Linked DNA regions of Bradyrhizobium diazoefficiens. The protein of the gene in region 2 interacts with the protein of the main gene of each other region in a pairwise test. Links are inferred from orthologs where the notes say so. Each region holds a gene or a part of one and is shown on either strand. Other genes may lie near its edges.

Evidence for each region. The genes of interacting proteins can lie anywhere in the genome.
Region 1: the proteins of leuS (region 2) and ligA interact in binary tests that used the Escherichia coli proteins (3 or more experiments, as listed by UniProt). The link is inferred for Bradyrhizobium diazoefficiens from one-to-one orthologs.

Annotation. Positions count from the first base shown.
Region 1 is NZ_CP067102.1:6,408,392-6,415,325, forward strand. What follows is about bases 2,419-5,345. They hold ligA (NAD-dependent DNA ligase LigA), read right to left. Parts: upstream 4,993-5,345; coding sequence 2,845-4,992; downstream 2,419-2,844. Other genes in these bases: JJC00_RS29795 (multidrug effflux MFS transporter), read left to right, coding at 2,419-2,728; recN (DNA repair protein RecN), read right to left, coding at 5,183-5,345. In the rest of the region: JJC00_RS29790 (aminopeptidase P family protein), read left to right, coding at 1-1,141; more of JJC00_RS29795, read left to right, coding at 1,448-2,418; more of recN, read right to left, coding at 5,346-6,871; JJC00_RS29810 (outer membrane protein assembly factor BamD), read right to left, coding at 6,896-6,934. UniProt on the Escherichia coli protein: DNA ligase that catalyzes the formation of phosphodiester linkages between 5'-phosphoryl and 3'-hydroxyl groups in double-stranded DNA using NAD as a coenzyme and as the energy source for the reaction.
Region 2 is NZ_CP067102.1:293,592-300,800, forward strand. Bases 2,364-5,565 are described here. They hold leuS (leucine--tRNA ligase), read right to left. Parts: upstream 5,201-5,565; coding sequence 2,564-5,200; downstream 2,364-2,563. Other genes in these bases: lptE (LPS assembly lipoprotein LptE), read right to left, coding at 2,364-2,577; JJC00_RS01305 (diguanylate cyclase domain-containing protein), read right to left, coding at 5,414-5,565. Outside these bases: JJC00_RS01285 (ParB/RepB/Spo0J family partition protein), read left to right, coding at 1-849; holA (DNA polymerase III subunit delta), read right to left, coding at 992-2,020; more of lptE, read right to left, coding at 2,026-2,363; more of JJC00_RS01305, read right to left, coding at 5,566-7,111.

The DNA.
Region 1 (6,934 bases), 6.1 Mb from region 2 along the record:
CTACGCGCTGGTGCCCAAGGTCGGGCGGCCGACCGTGTTCATCGACCATCGCAAGCTCTCCAACCTCTCGCGTGATCATCTCGAGCAATCCGCCGACGTGCGCGAGCCCGATGCGCTGACGCCGACGCTGATGGCGCTCGCCAAGAGCGGCGCTGCGATTGCGCTCGACAACGCCACCGCAGCCGACGCGCTGAGCCGGTTGATCACGGGCGGTGGCGGCAAGCCGGTGCGCGGCAGCGATCCGATCGCGTTGCTCAAGGCGGTGAAGAACGCGACCGAGATCAAGGGCACGCAGACGGCGCACCGCCGTGACGCAATCGCACTGGCGCGTTTCCTCGCCTTCATCGATCGCGAGGCGCCAAGCGGCAAGCTCACCGAGATCGACGCAGTCGAGGCGCTGGAGACGTTCCGCCGCGACACCGGCGCGCTGAAGGACGTGTCGTTCCCGACCATCTCCGGCACCGGTCCGAACGGCGCCATCGTGCACTACCGCGTCACCCGCAGGAGCAACCGGCGGATCGCGCCTGGCGACCTGCTGCTGATCGATTCCGGCGCGCAGTATGAAGACGGCACCACCGACGTCACCCGCACCATGGCGGTGGGCGAGCCGACGGACGAGATGCGCGACCGCTTCACCCGCGTGCTGCGCGGCCATATCGCGATCGCGCGCGCGGTGTTTCCCGACGGCACCACCGGCGCGCAGCTCGACACGCTGGCGCGGCAATATCTCTGGGCCGCCGGCGTCGATTTCGAGCACGGCACCGGCCACGGCGTCGGCAGCTATCTCAGTGTGCACGAAGGCCCGGCGCGGATCTCGAAGCTCGGCACCACGCCGCTGAAGCGCGGCATGATCCTCTCCAACGAGCCCGGCTACTACAAAACCGACGGTTTTGGCATCCGCATCGAGAACCTCGAACTGGTGGTCGCCGCCGACATCAAGGGTGCCGAGAAACCGATGAACGCGTTCGAGACGCTGACGCTGGCGCCAATCGACCGCCGGCTGATCGACACAGCGATGCTGAACCGCGACGAGCTCGCCTGGCTCAATGCCTACCACGCCCGCGTCCGCACTGAAGTTGGGCCGGCGCTGGATGAGGCGACGAAGGCGTGGCTGGATCAGGCCACGGCGGAGCTGACGTAGCGCCGCGCATGGCGCTACGCGGTTTGCGCAAGGCTGCTTCTCCCGCCCACTGCCGTCATGCCCCGCGAAGGTGGGCATCCAGTATTCCAGAGACGACAAACGTATCCGGAAAAGCCTCGGCGTACTGGATTCCCCGCTTTCGCGGGGAATGACACCGTCTTAGAGGCGCGAGCGACGCGCCCAATCAGGCACCACCGCGCTGTTATTATAACAGTCCCGGAATCGGTATAGCCGCATTCCGAAACGTCGATTTCCGTCTTGTGCAAGCACGCTACAGTCCGATTCGACTTCGAAAGACGGACACACATGCACGGCATGATCAGCAGGCCGCCGGAGGCGGCGACGACAAACATCGCGACCTCGCGCGTGGTGTTGCTGCTGCTGGTCGTCATGACCGGGATCGCGCCGATCTCGCTTTACATTCTGGTTCCGGCGCTGCCCGTGCTGGCGACGACGTTCGGCCGCGACATCTCGATCGCGCAGATGACGGTGTCGCTCTACATGGTCGGCATCGCGCTGTCGCAGCTGATCATGGGGCCGCTGTCGGACAAGTTCGGCCGTCGCCCGGTGCTGCTCTCCGGTCTCGCGCTGATGGTGGCGGCAAGCGTCGCCTGCATCTTCGCAGAAACCCTGCCGCAGCTGATCGCAGCGCGCTTCTTCCAGGCGCTCGGCGGCGCCTCCGGCATGGTGGTGAGTCGCGCCATCATCCGCGACATCTACGAGCGCGACCGCGTCGCCTCCATGATCAGCCTCGTGATCGCAGCCCTGATGATCGGCCAGATGGTGTCGCCGCTCACCGGCGGCCTGATCGAGACTGCGTTCGGCTGGCGCGCGATCTTCTACGCAGTCACGATCGGCGCGCTTGCAGTCGCCGTCGGCATCGCGATCGCGCTGCCCGAGACGCGCCGCAACCGCGCGGTCGGCAGCGGCGGCTTTCGCAGCGACGTTCGCACCCTGATCAAGAGCCGCGCCTTCATCGGCTATGTGATGTGCCAGGTGCTGGCGTCCCAGATCATCTTCACCTTCGCCGGCGGCGGCCCCTACATCGTCGTGACGCAGATGGGTCGGACCAGCGCCGAATACGGCGCGTGGTTCGCCACGACGGGATTTGCGTATCTCGTGGGCAATCTGCTCTGCGTACGCTTTGCGCCGCGGCACTCGCTGGAAAAGCTGATCTGGTTCGGACTCGCCCTGCAGCTGTGCGGCAGCCTGTTGAACCTGCTCTGGAGTTTCACCGGCTGGAACGAGGCGCCGGCCTGGCTGTTCGGCACGCAGATGATCGTGATGGTCGGCAATGCCTTCGTGATGGCGAATTCCGCGGCCGGTGCGATCAGCATCCGTCCCGAAGCCGCCGGCACCGCGTCAGGCGCGATGGGCTTCCTCCAGCAAGGGATCGGCGCGCTGATGTCGCAATTCGGCGCCTATCTCGGCGGCCATTCCGCAACGACGCTGCCGCTGACCTCGGCTGTTCTCGCCATCTCGCTGCTCTGCGTCTGCATGATGATCTTCGTCGTGCCGCGGCGGGAATTGGTGGTGAGCAAGACGCTGATCGAGCAGGCGGAGGAGGAAGAGAGCGGGATGATGTGAGGGGACGCGCGCCCTCTCTCCGTCATTGCGAGCGAAGCGAAGCAATCCAGACTGTCACCGCGGAAAGATTCTGGATTGCTTCGTCGCTACGCTCCTCGCAATGACGAGGAGAGGCCTCACTCCCCGATCAGCTTCAGCCACTCGTCCTCGGTCAGCACCTTGACGCCGTGCTTGTTGGCTTCCGCGAGCTTCGAGCCCGCACCGGGACCGGCAACGACGAGATCGGTCTTCTTCGACACCGAGCCCGACACTTTCGCCCCTAACCGCTCCGCGGTCGCCTTGGCTTCGTCGCGCGTCATCTTCTCCAGCGAGCCGGTGAACACCACCGTCTTGCCGGCGACGGCGGAATTGCTCTTCGGCTTCTCGGCATCGACAATCTCGACCTCCTTGGTCAACCGCTCGACGATGCCACGATTGTGGCTCTCGCCGAAATAATCGGCGATGCTTTTGATCACGGTGTCGCCGATCTGGTCGAGCGCGTCCATCTCCGCCATCGCCTCCTCGTCGCCCTTGGCAACCTTGAGGCAGGCATCGTGGAAGGCGTCCCAGGAGCCATAGCCGCGCGCGAGCGCCAAGGCCGTGGTCTCGCCGACATGACGCATGCCGAGCGCATAAATGAAGCGCTCCAGCGCGATTCTGCGCCGGCTCTCGATGGCGCCGAACAGATTGCGCACCGAGGCCGCGCCGTAGCCCTCGATCTCCTCGAGCTTGAGCTTCGCGTTGCGCTGCTCCAGCGTGAAGATGTCGGAGGGCTCTTTCACCCATCCCTCGTCGAAGAAGTACTGCAGCTGCTTCTCGCCGAGACCGTCGATGTCGAAGGCGCGCCGCGACACGAACAGCTTGAGATGCTCGATCTTCTGATAGGGGCAGGCAAATTCGCCGGTGCAGCGAGCGCGCGCCTCCTCTTCGCCGGCGGCCGTCTCCCCGCGCACGACGTCGGTGTGCAGCGGACACGGGCACTTCTTCGGAAAATGGAATTCCTTGGCGCTCTTCGGCCGCTTGTCGAGGACGACGTCCACCACCTGCGGAATGACGTCGCCGGCGCGCTGGATCACGACGGTGTCGCCGATCCTGATGTCGCGGCCATCGCGCAAGCTCTCGCCCTTGTTGCCGATGCCCTTGATGTAGTCCTCGTTGTGCAGCGTGACATTCTGCACGATCACGCCGCCGACGCCGATCGGCTCGAGCTTGCCGACCGGCGTGAACGAGCCGGTGCGGCCGACCTGGATTTCGATGCCGCGGAGCACCGTCATGGCGCGCTCGGCCGGGAATTTGTGCGCAATCGCCCATCGCGGCGTGCGCGAGACGAAGCCGAGCCGCTCCTGCCAGTCGATGCGGTCGACCTTGTAGACGACGCCGTCGATGTCGTAGTCGAGCTTTGCGCGCTGCTCCTCGATGGAGTGATGGAAGGCGAGCAACTCCTCGACGGAGTGACAGAGCTTCGTCAGCGGATTGGTCTTGAAGCCGCAGCGCTCGAACCAGTGGATCATGCCGCTCTGCGCATCCTCGGGCATCGCGCTCATCTCGCCCCAGGCATAGGCGAAGAAGCCGAGTGGGCGCGATGCGGTGATGGTCGGATCCTTCTGCCGCAACGAGCCCGCGGCCGAATTGCGCGGATTGGCGAAGATGGTGTCGCCGGCTGCCTTCTGCCGCTCGTTGAGTGCGAGGAAGGCCTTCTTGGTCATGTAGACCTCGCCGCGCACCTCGCAGATGTCGGGGACGTTGCGGCCCTTCAGCTTGTGCGGCACGTCTTCGAGCGTACGGATGTTGGCGGTGACGTCCTCACCGACCGCACCGTCGCCACGCGTCGCCGCGGTGACAAGCTCGCCGCCCTCGTAGCGCAGAGACATCGACAGACCGTCGATCTTTGGCTCGGCGGAGAAATTGACGTTGTCGTCGTCGAGCTTCAGGAAGCGCACGATCCGGCCGACGAAGTCGCGCACGTCCTCTTCCGCAAAAGCGTTGTCCAGCGACAGCATCGGAACGGAATGCTGGACCTTCCTGAAGCGCCCTGACGGCGCCGCGCCGACCTTCTGCGACGGCGAATCCCCGCTGACGAATTCCGGAAAGCGTTTCTCGATCGCATTGAGGCGCTGGCGCAACGCGTCGTATTCGGCGTCGGTGACGGTGGGCGCGTCCTCCTGAAAGTAGCGCTCGTTGTGCCCCTCGATCTCGAGCGATAGCCGCATGTGCTCGACCTTGGCCTGCGCCTTGGTGAGGTCGGCGACGTCACGAAGCGTTTTGGATTTTGCTGCTCTTGCCATTGTACTTAAGGTTGCGTTTCGTCGTTCCGGGATGGTCCGAAGGACCAGATCCGGAACCTCGAGATTCCAGGCTCGCACTTCGTGCACCCCGATCTGCATTTAACTCCGTCATTCCGGGAGGGCCCGGAAGACCGAACTCGAATCTCGAGGTTCCGGGTTCGATGCTTCGCATCGCCCCGGAACGACAAATTTAAGCCGTCGCCGCCTTGAGCAGCCGGTCTGCGGCCGCCCTCGCCTCGGCCGTGATCTCGGCGCCGGCGAGCATGCGGGCGATTTCCTCGCGGCGGTGGTCGGCGGCGAGCGCGTTGACGCGGGTGGCGACGCGCTTGCCCTTGTCCAGCGCATCCTTGGAGATCAGGAGATGCTGGTCGGCGCGGGCGGCGACCTGCGGGGCATGGGTCACGGCCATCACCTGAACCTTGCCGGCAAGGCGCGCCAGGCGTCCACCGATGGCATCGGCGACGGCACCGCCGACGCCGGTGTCGATTTCGTCAAACACCAGGGTCGGTGCTGAGCCGCGGTCGGACAGCACGACCTTGAGCGCCAGGAGGAAGCGCGAGAGCTCGCCACCGGAGGCGACCTTCATCATCGGGCCGGGCTTGGTGCCAGGATTGGTCTGCACCCAGAACTCGACGCGATCGAAGCCTTGCGGACCCGGCGCGGCCTCGTCGGTCGCGACCTGGGTCATGAATTTCGCACGTTCGAGCTTGAGCGGGGCGAGCTCGGCGTTGACGGCCTTGTTGAGCTTCTCGGCCGATTTCTGCCGCGCCGCCGAGAGCTTTTTCGCAGCGGCGGCATAGCGTGCATCGGCCTCGATCGCGGCCTGCTCCAGCTTCTTCAAGCGCGAGGCGCCGGCATCGATCAGCACGACGTCGGCGGCGTATCTGGCGGCAAGCGCCGCCAGGCCATCGACCGGCGTCGAATATTTGCGCGAGGCGGCGCGCAACGCGAACAACCGCTCCTCGATGCGTTCGAGCTCGGCCGGGTCGAAATCGGTCGCGGCCAGGGCCGCCTGGAGATGCTGGTCGGCCTCCTCCAGCGCGTTGATCGCGATATCGATCGCCTTGACCGCGGGCTCGACCAGCGCCGGCGAATTGACGCCGCGGCGCTCCAGCCGGCGCACGGCGGCCGAGAGCGCGGCGACCGGCGAATTGTGGCCGCCGACGACCTCCTGCGCCTCGCGCAGATCGGAGGCGATCTTCTCGCCCTGCATCATGGTGGTGCGGCGCGAGGCGAGCGAGGTCTCCTCGCCGTCCTTCGGCGCGAGCTGCTTCAGCTCGTCGGAGGCGTGGCGCAGATAGTCGGCCTCGCGCGCGGCGCGCTCCATGCCGGCGCGATGCTCTTCCAGCTCGATGTTGGCGGTGCGGCGTGCGTCCCAGAGGGCTTCGACGGCACCGACGTCCTTTTCGAGGCCGGCAAAGGCATCGAGCAGGCGGCGGTGGGTGGCAGCATCGACCAGCGCGCGCTCGTCGTGCTGGCCGTGGATCTCGACCAGGGCGGCGCCGACCGCCTTCAGGGTCTGCACGCTGATCGCCTGGTCGTTGATGAAGGCACGGGTGCGGCCGTCGGCGAGCTGGACGCGGCGGAGAATCATCTCGCAAGACTCTGCAAAACTCGCGTCGTCGAGCCCGTTCTCGGCCAGAATTTTCGTCGCGGGGTGATTCTTCGGGATATCGAAGACGGCGGTGACCTGCCCCTGCTCCGCGCCATGGCGCACGAGGCCGGCGTCGCCGCGGCCGCCGAGTGCCAACGCAAAGGCATCGAGCAGGATGGATTTGCCCGCACCGGTCTCACCGGTCAAAACCGCGAGTCCGGTGGCGAATTCGATATCGAGCCGTTCGATCAGGACGATGTCACGGATCGACAGACGCGCCAGCATGGAACCAGATTTCCTAGCCGAGACCTAGAGGCCAATCTTCTTGAAGGTCTGGCTGATCCAGGA
Region 2 (7,209 bases):
GCGAGTCTGATCGGTGACGTCGGCGGCGAGGCCCAGCACGTCGATCGTCCGCGCGCGCAGCGCAAGGTGCCGATCGAATTCATCAAGGCCAATCCGCGCAATCCGCGCCGCACCTTTTCGGACATCGAGCTCAAGGAGCTCTCCGAGTCCATCAAGCAGCACGGCGTGATCCAGCCGATCGTGGTGCGCCCCGTGAAGGGGGCGCAGGACCGCTTCGAGATCATTGCTGGTGAGCGCCGCTGGCGTGCCTCGCAAATGGCCGGCCTGCATGAAGTGCCGATCGTCCCGGTCGACATCAGCGACAGCGATGCGCTGGAATTCGCGATCGTCGAGAACGTGCAGCGCGAAGACCTCAACCCGATGGAAGAGGCGCAGGGCTATCACGCGCTCGCCAACGAGTTCAAACGCAGCCAGGACGACATCGCAAAAGTCGTCGGCAAGAGCCGCAGCCACGTCGCCAACATGATGCGGCTGACAAAGCTCCCGGCCGAGGTGCAGGCCTTCATCGCGAGCGGCGAGCTGACCGCCGGGCACGCCCGTGCGCTGATCGGCGTGCCCGATCCGCTGGCCGCCGCCAAGCGCATCGTCGCGGAGGGCCTCAACGTCCGCCAGACTGAGGCGCTCGCGCATGAGGAGGGCGTGCCGGAGCGCAAGCCGCAAAAGGCGCGGGCCACCGGTGGCAAGGAAAAGGATCCTGATACGATCGATCTTGAGAAGCGTGTCAGCGACGCGCTCGGCCTCAAGGTCACCGTCAATCATCGCGATCCCGGCGGCTCGGTCCAGATCAACTACCGCAACCTCGATCAGCTCGACGAGGTGATGAAGCGGTTGGCGAAGGGCGCTCTGTAGGTCACCGATGTCGTCCTGGCGAAAGCCGGGAGGACGTTCAAGGCATTGCTCTATCCACCCGTCATTGCTTCGTCGCAAGGGCTCCTTGCAATGACGCATGGAGGGAGTTGCGCTTGGAATGACGTGAAGAGAGTAGGCGCGCTCAGCCCCGCCGCTTTGCATTCGCGGCGATCGCCATCAGCGTGCGCTGGGCGATGGCGGCGGCCAGCGTCGATTGCTTGCGGGTGTCGAGCGCGGCGGTCGCAAGCTGCTCGATGATTGCGGCGAGCCTTGCCACGCTGAAATTGCGCAGCGCGGTTTCGACCGCGGACTTTCGTGAAAAATGCAGCCGCGGAAATCCGCCGTCGAGCACGGCGGAGGCCGGCGTGCCGTCGGCGATCGCGAGCGCGGATTTATGCAGCCACGCGGCCTGGCGCTGCGCGGCCGAGATGATCACGCCGGGATAGGTGCCGGCGATCATGGCCTTTGCGAATTCGGTCTCGACGATATCGGGCCGGCCGGCGAAGGCGCCGTCGACGATCGGATCGAGCTTCAGCTCCGACGCATCCGCGACGACGGACATCACGTCATCCAGCGTGATCTCGCCCTTGCCGTGGGCGTACAGCGTGAGCTTGCGCAGCTCGTTGCGCGAGGCCTGGCGATCGCCGCCGAGGAACGACATCAGCGCGCCGCGGGCATCCTGCGCGATGCGCAGATTCGCGATGCGGAGCTCGTCCTCTATCAATTTCGCCAGGTCGCGCTCAGTGTCGGGATAGCAGCCGATCGCCACCGCGGCCTTGGCCTTCTCGCAGGCCTTGCGCAGCGGCGATTCCGGGCGCAGCTCGCCGGCTTCGATCACGATACGGCAATCCTTCACCGGCATCTCGGCCAGCGTGTCGACGCCGCTGGCAAAGCTGCGCGAGCCAGCGCGGATGCGAATGGCGCGCCGGCCGCCGAACAGCGGCACGGTCATGGCTTCGTCGACCAGGCGCGACGGCTCGGCGGAAAGCTCGTCGCCGTCGAGTTTGACGAGCGAGAAGGGATCGTTGGGATCGTCGACGGCGGACGCAATCAGCGCGTCGGCGCGCTCGCGCACGAGGCCGGCATCGGGACCATAGAGCAGGATGATCGGACGGCCCGCGTCGGGGCGGGCGAGGAAGGCGTCTATCTCCTTTCCGCGCAGCGCGACCAAGAACGTCAAGTGCCTGCGGTGAAGAACGCGGCGAGCCGGGTGTTGATGTTCTCGGCGATCTCGTTGGCGGCGCGATCCTCGGCGTCACGCACCGCGCGGTTGCGGCTGAAACGCTGGTAGGAGCCGGGCATGTCGTAGGACACGCGCGAGAACGTCGTGCCCGTCATCACCGATTTTCCGGTCGCGACCTCGATCAGATTGTACTGGCAGTCGATGCCGTAGTTCTCGGTGTTCGGCAGGCCGGTGTTGGGGTCGACGATCAGGGACGTCTTGCTGGAGTTGAAGCGGATCACCAGACGGTGGGTCGGCGGCATGCCTGTCGCCGAGCCGTAGAGCTTGAACGCTAACGCGTTGCGGACCTCGACGCCGACGCGGGCCTCGCGGGAGGCATTCGCCTTGTCGATCGGCGGAAGATCGACCCCCATCAGCTTCTCGCGCAAGCCGGGGGTGCCGTCGGTATGCTCGGCATACATCGGCTGGAAGCAGCCGGCCGTCAGCGCCGCCAATGCGGCAACCGCCAGCAAGCGGGCTGCGATACGGATCCTAGCCGACAACATTCACGATCCTCTTGGGAACGATGATCACCTTGCGGACGGGCTTGCCATCCAGAGCCAGTTTTACCGCATCGAGGGCCAAAACGGCAGCCTCGATTTCCGGATTCTGGGCCGCTGTTGCAACTGTGACATCACCCCGCTTCTTGCCGTTGACCTGGACCACCAGGGTCACGCTGTCTTCAACCAGCAAATCGCGTTCGATTTGCGGCCAGTTGGCCTCGGAAACCAGCCCGGGCTGGCCCAGAACCTGCCAGCACTCCTCGGCCAGGTGCGGCATCATCGGGGAGAACAGCTGGACCAGGATCTGGCTGGCCTCCCGGATCGCCCAAGCCAAATCTGGAGCCAGATCGGCGGCCGGCTGGCCGGGGCGCTGCAGCACCTCCGAAAACGTGTTGGTGAATTCACGGATATGGGCGAGGCAGACGTTGAAGTGCAGCCGCTCGACGCCGGTCGTGACCTTGTCGAGCGCGCCGTGGGCGGCCTTGCGCAAGGTTGTGGCATCCGGGCCGAAGCTGGCCGGCCGAGCCGCGGGGGCACCCTTGCCGAGTTCTTCCGCATCGTTCACCAGCCGCCACAGCCGCTGCACGAAGCGCGAGGCGCCCTGGACGCGCTCATCGCTCCAGATCACGTCGCGGTCGGGCGGGGAGTCCGACAGCATGAACCAGCGGGCGACGTCGGCGCCGTAGGTCGCGATGATGTCGTCGGGGTCGACGGTATTCTTCTTCGACTTCGACATCTTCTCGATCGCGCCGATCTGGACGTCCTCGCCGGTCGCCAGCAGCGTCGCGCGGCGTCCGTTGCCGCCGACTTCGACCTTCACCTCGGCCGGCTGCACCCAGCTGCCGTCGGCCTTCTGGTAGGTCTCGTGCACCACCATGCCTTGCGTGAACATGCCGGCGAACGGCTCGTCCAGCGCGATGTGCCCGGTCGCCTTCATGGCGCGGGTGAAGAAGCGGCTGTAGAGCAGATGCAGGATCGCGTGCTCGACGCCGCCGATATACTGGTCGACCGGCAGCATCCGGTTGGCGACCGCAGGCGTCGTCGGGGCGTTCTCGTTCCAGGGATCGGTGAAGCGCGCAAAATACCACGACGAGTCCACGAAGGTGTCCATGGTGTCGGTTTCGCGCTGGGCCTTGCCGCCGCATTTCGGGCAAGTCACGTGCTTCCAGGTCGGATGATGGTCGAGCGCGTTGCCCGGCTTGTCGAAGGTCGCATCGTCGGGCAGCGTCACCGGCAGGTCGGCATCCGGCACTGGCACCACGTCGCACGTCGGACAGTGGATGACGGGAATCGGGCAGCCCCAATAGCGCTGGCGCGAAATGCCCCAGTCGCGCAGGCGGAAATTGACTTGGCGCTCGCCGACCGGTGCGTTGCCGCGCAACTCGTTCTCAAGACGTTTTGCGACTTCGTCCTTGGCCTGATCGATGGTCATGCCGTCGAGGAAGCGCGAGTTGATCATACGACCGTCACCGTCATAGGCGGTGTCGGTGATGACGAACGTCTTGGGATCCTGGCCCTCGGGGCACACCACCGGCGTGTTGCCGAGATTGTACTTGTTGACGAAGTCGAGGTCGCGCTGGTCGTGTGCGGGGCAGCCGAAGATCGCGCCGGTGCCGTATTCCATCAGCACGAAGTTGGCGACATAGACCGGCAGCTTCCAGCTCGGGTCGAACGGATGGACCGCGCAGATGCCGGTGTCAAAACCCTGCTTCTCCGCGGTATCGATGATCTCCTGCGCGGTGCCGATCTTCTTGATGTCGGCAATGAACTTGGCAAGCTCAGGATTCTTCGCGGCAGCTGCTTGCGCCAGCGGATGATCCGACGAGATCGCCATGAATTTCGCGCCGAACAGCGTGTCCGGGCGCGTCGTAAAAATCTTCAGCTCGCTCTCGCCGGCCGGCGTGGTCGCCTGATCCAGCGCGAAGCGAATCAGCAGACCCTCGGAGCGGCCGATCCAGTTGCGCTGCATCAGCCGCACCTTGTCGGGCCAGCGGTCGAGCCCGTCCAACGCGGACAGCAATTCCTGCGAGTACTTCGTGATCTTGAAGACCCACTGGCTCATTTCGCGCTGCTCGACGACGGCACCCGAACGCCAGCCGCGGCCGTCGATCACCTGCTCGTTGGCGAGCACGGTCATGTCGACCGGATCCCAGTTCAGCTTGCGCTTCTCGCGCTCGGCGAGGCCCGCGGCGAGCATGTCCAAAAACATCTTCTGCTGATGCTTGTAGTAGCTGGGGTCGCAGGTTGCGAATTCGCGCGACCAGTCCAGCGACAGCCCGATCGAGCGGAGCTGCTTCTTCATCGCGGCGATGTTGTCGTAGGTCCAGGCTTTCGGCGCGACCTTGCGCTCGATGGCGGCGTTCTCGGCCGGGAGGCCGAAGGCGTCCCAGCCCATCGGGTGCAGCACGTTGAAGCCCTTGGCGCGCATGAAGCGGGCCAGCACGTCGCCGAGCGTGTAGTTGCGGACGTGGCCGATATGGATGCGCCCGGACGGGTAGGGGAACATCTCCAGCACATAGTATTTCGGCCGGGAATCGTCGTTCTTCGAGACGAAGATCGCCTGTTCGTCCCACTGGCGTTGCCAGCGCGGTTCGGCGTCACGGGCGTTATAGCGTTCGGAGGTCATGGAATCGTTGGGTTTTCGTGGTTTCGGCCGGCTGAAGAGGCCGGACTAGGCCATAGAAGTCCTCGGGGGGTCAATGGGTTGCCGCTGCCGACGGCACCCTGCAATGCTGTTCCGCAAAAGTACGGATGAGGGCGTTGGGATCGGATGAAGGGGCGGTGCGAGGTTGGCCGCCAACAGCACCCGCGCCAGGCAGATCATACTCAAACAATAACGCTAGCCCGCCATCGCGATTTCGGCGGTGCTGCCCTCGATCCGCATAACGCCGTGCTCGACGACCTTGTTGCGGCCGCGGTGTTTGGCAGCGTAGAGCGCGGCGTCGGCGGCTTCGATCAGGTCGCCCGGACGCAAAGTCTCGTTCGGCCGGGTCGCAGCAACGCCGATCGACACCGTGACCACCATATGGGCCGAGGTGATGTGCGGCAGGCACAGCTTCAGCACGGCTGCGCGCACCAGCTCGCCGATCTCGACGGCGCGGTGCACGTCGGTGTTCGGCAGCAGCAGGCAGAATTCTTCGCCGCCATAGCGCGCCGCAAAGCCCATCGTGTCGGCCGCGATGCCGGACAGTGATTCGCCGAGCCGGGTCAGGCAGGAATCGCCTTCGAGATGGCCGTAGGTGTCGTTGAACAGCTTGAAATGATCGACGTCGATCATCAGAAGCGCGAGCTCGCTGCCATATTGCTGCGCGCGCATCCATTCGAAATCGAGACGGCTCTGGAAGCCGCGGCGGTTCGCAAGCCCCGACAGCATGTCGATCGACGCCATCACCGTCAGCCGGTCATTGCTCGCGATCAGCTCGCGCTCGCGCTGGCTGAGCTGCGCGGCCATCGCGTTGAAGGCGCGCGCCAGCGGGACGAATTCGGAGGGCAGCCGGTTGCGCGCGGCGCGGGCCGACAGGTCGCCCTCGCCGAGACGCTTGGCCATGTCCGCGAGCATTTCGATCGGCTTGATCACGAGCTTCTCGGCGGCGATCAGCGCGCCGAGCAGCACGAACACGACGACGAAGGCGAGCTGAAGATAGGCTGTGCGGATGTCGCGGCTGACCGCCGCGGACACCTTGTCCTCGTCGATGCTGGCGATCAGGCGGGAATTGGTGCCGGCGATACGGATGAAGCTGACCGCGCGCCGCGATCCGTCGGCGGCGAGGAACGACAGCGAGCCTTCGTCCTGGTCGGAGCGCAAGGCCTTGTCGGCGATTGCCGACATCAGCGGCATGTTGTCGAGCGGACGTCCGACCGCGCTGTGCTGGTCGGCGGGCGCAGCCAGCACGGTGCCGGCGCTGTCGACCAGCACCGCCGTGATGCCGGCGCGGCCGCCCAGATTGTTCATGACCTTCGACATCCAGTCGAGGTTGACGGTCGCGAGCACGACGGCATCGGCAACGCCGCTGAACGCGGAGACTGGATAGACCGCCATGACGGTCGGCGACTGCACGGGCTTTGACAGGATGAAGTCGGACAATACGAAGCGGCCGGTCTCCTGCGCCTGCTGGAAATAGGGTCGGTCGGAAAGATCGAGGCCGACATACATGTTGTTGGTCGCGCACTGGATGCGGCCGTCCTGGCCGGCGATCAGGAGCGTGCGGATCCAGGGAAGGCTCGTCGGCAGGCTCGCACGCAGCACGTCGCAGCTCTTGCTGACGCCGCCGACGGAGGCGCGGATGAAGGCTTCCGATTTCAGGATGGTCTCGACCGACGAGATCACCTCGCGCTGCGCGTCCGCACTGTGCCTTGCGACCGTGGTGAACTCGGCCGTGGCTTGCGCGATTTGTTTTGTGCGGGTGTCCTCGAGCGAGCGAATCCGCTCGAGCATCAAGGGCGCGACCAGAAGCACCGCGAGCAACGCAAGCCGGGCCCTGATGCCGAGGACCTGCTTGAGTTTTGCTCGTTTGCGGTTGAAACTGACGTTTGCCATCTTCGCTACCCACCCCACGGGCAAGGTAAAGCGAAGGGTTCAAAAACTCTTTCTTGAACTCGGTAAAATTGGAACTAGCTCCGTTACTCCTGCAATCG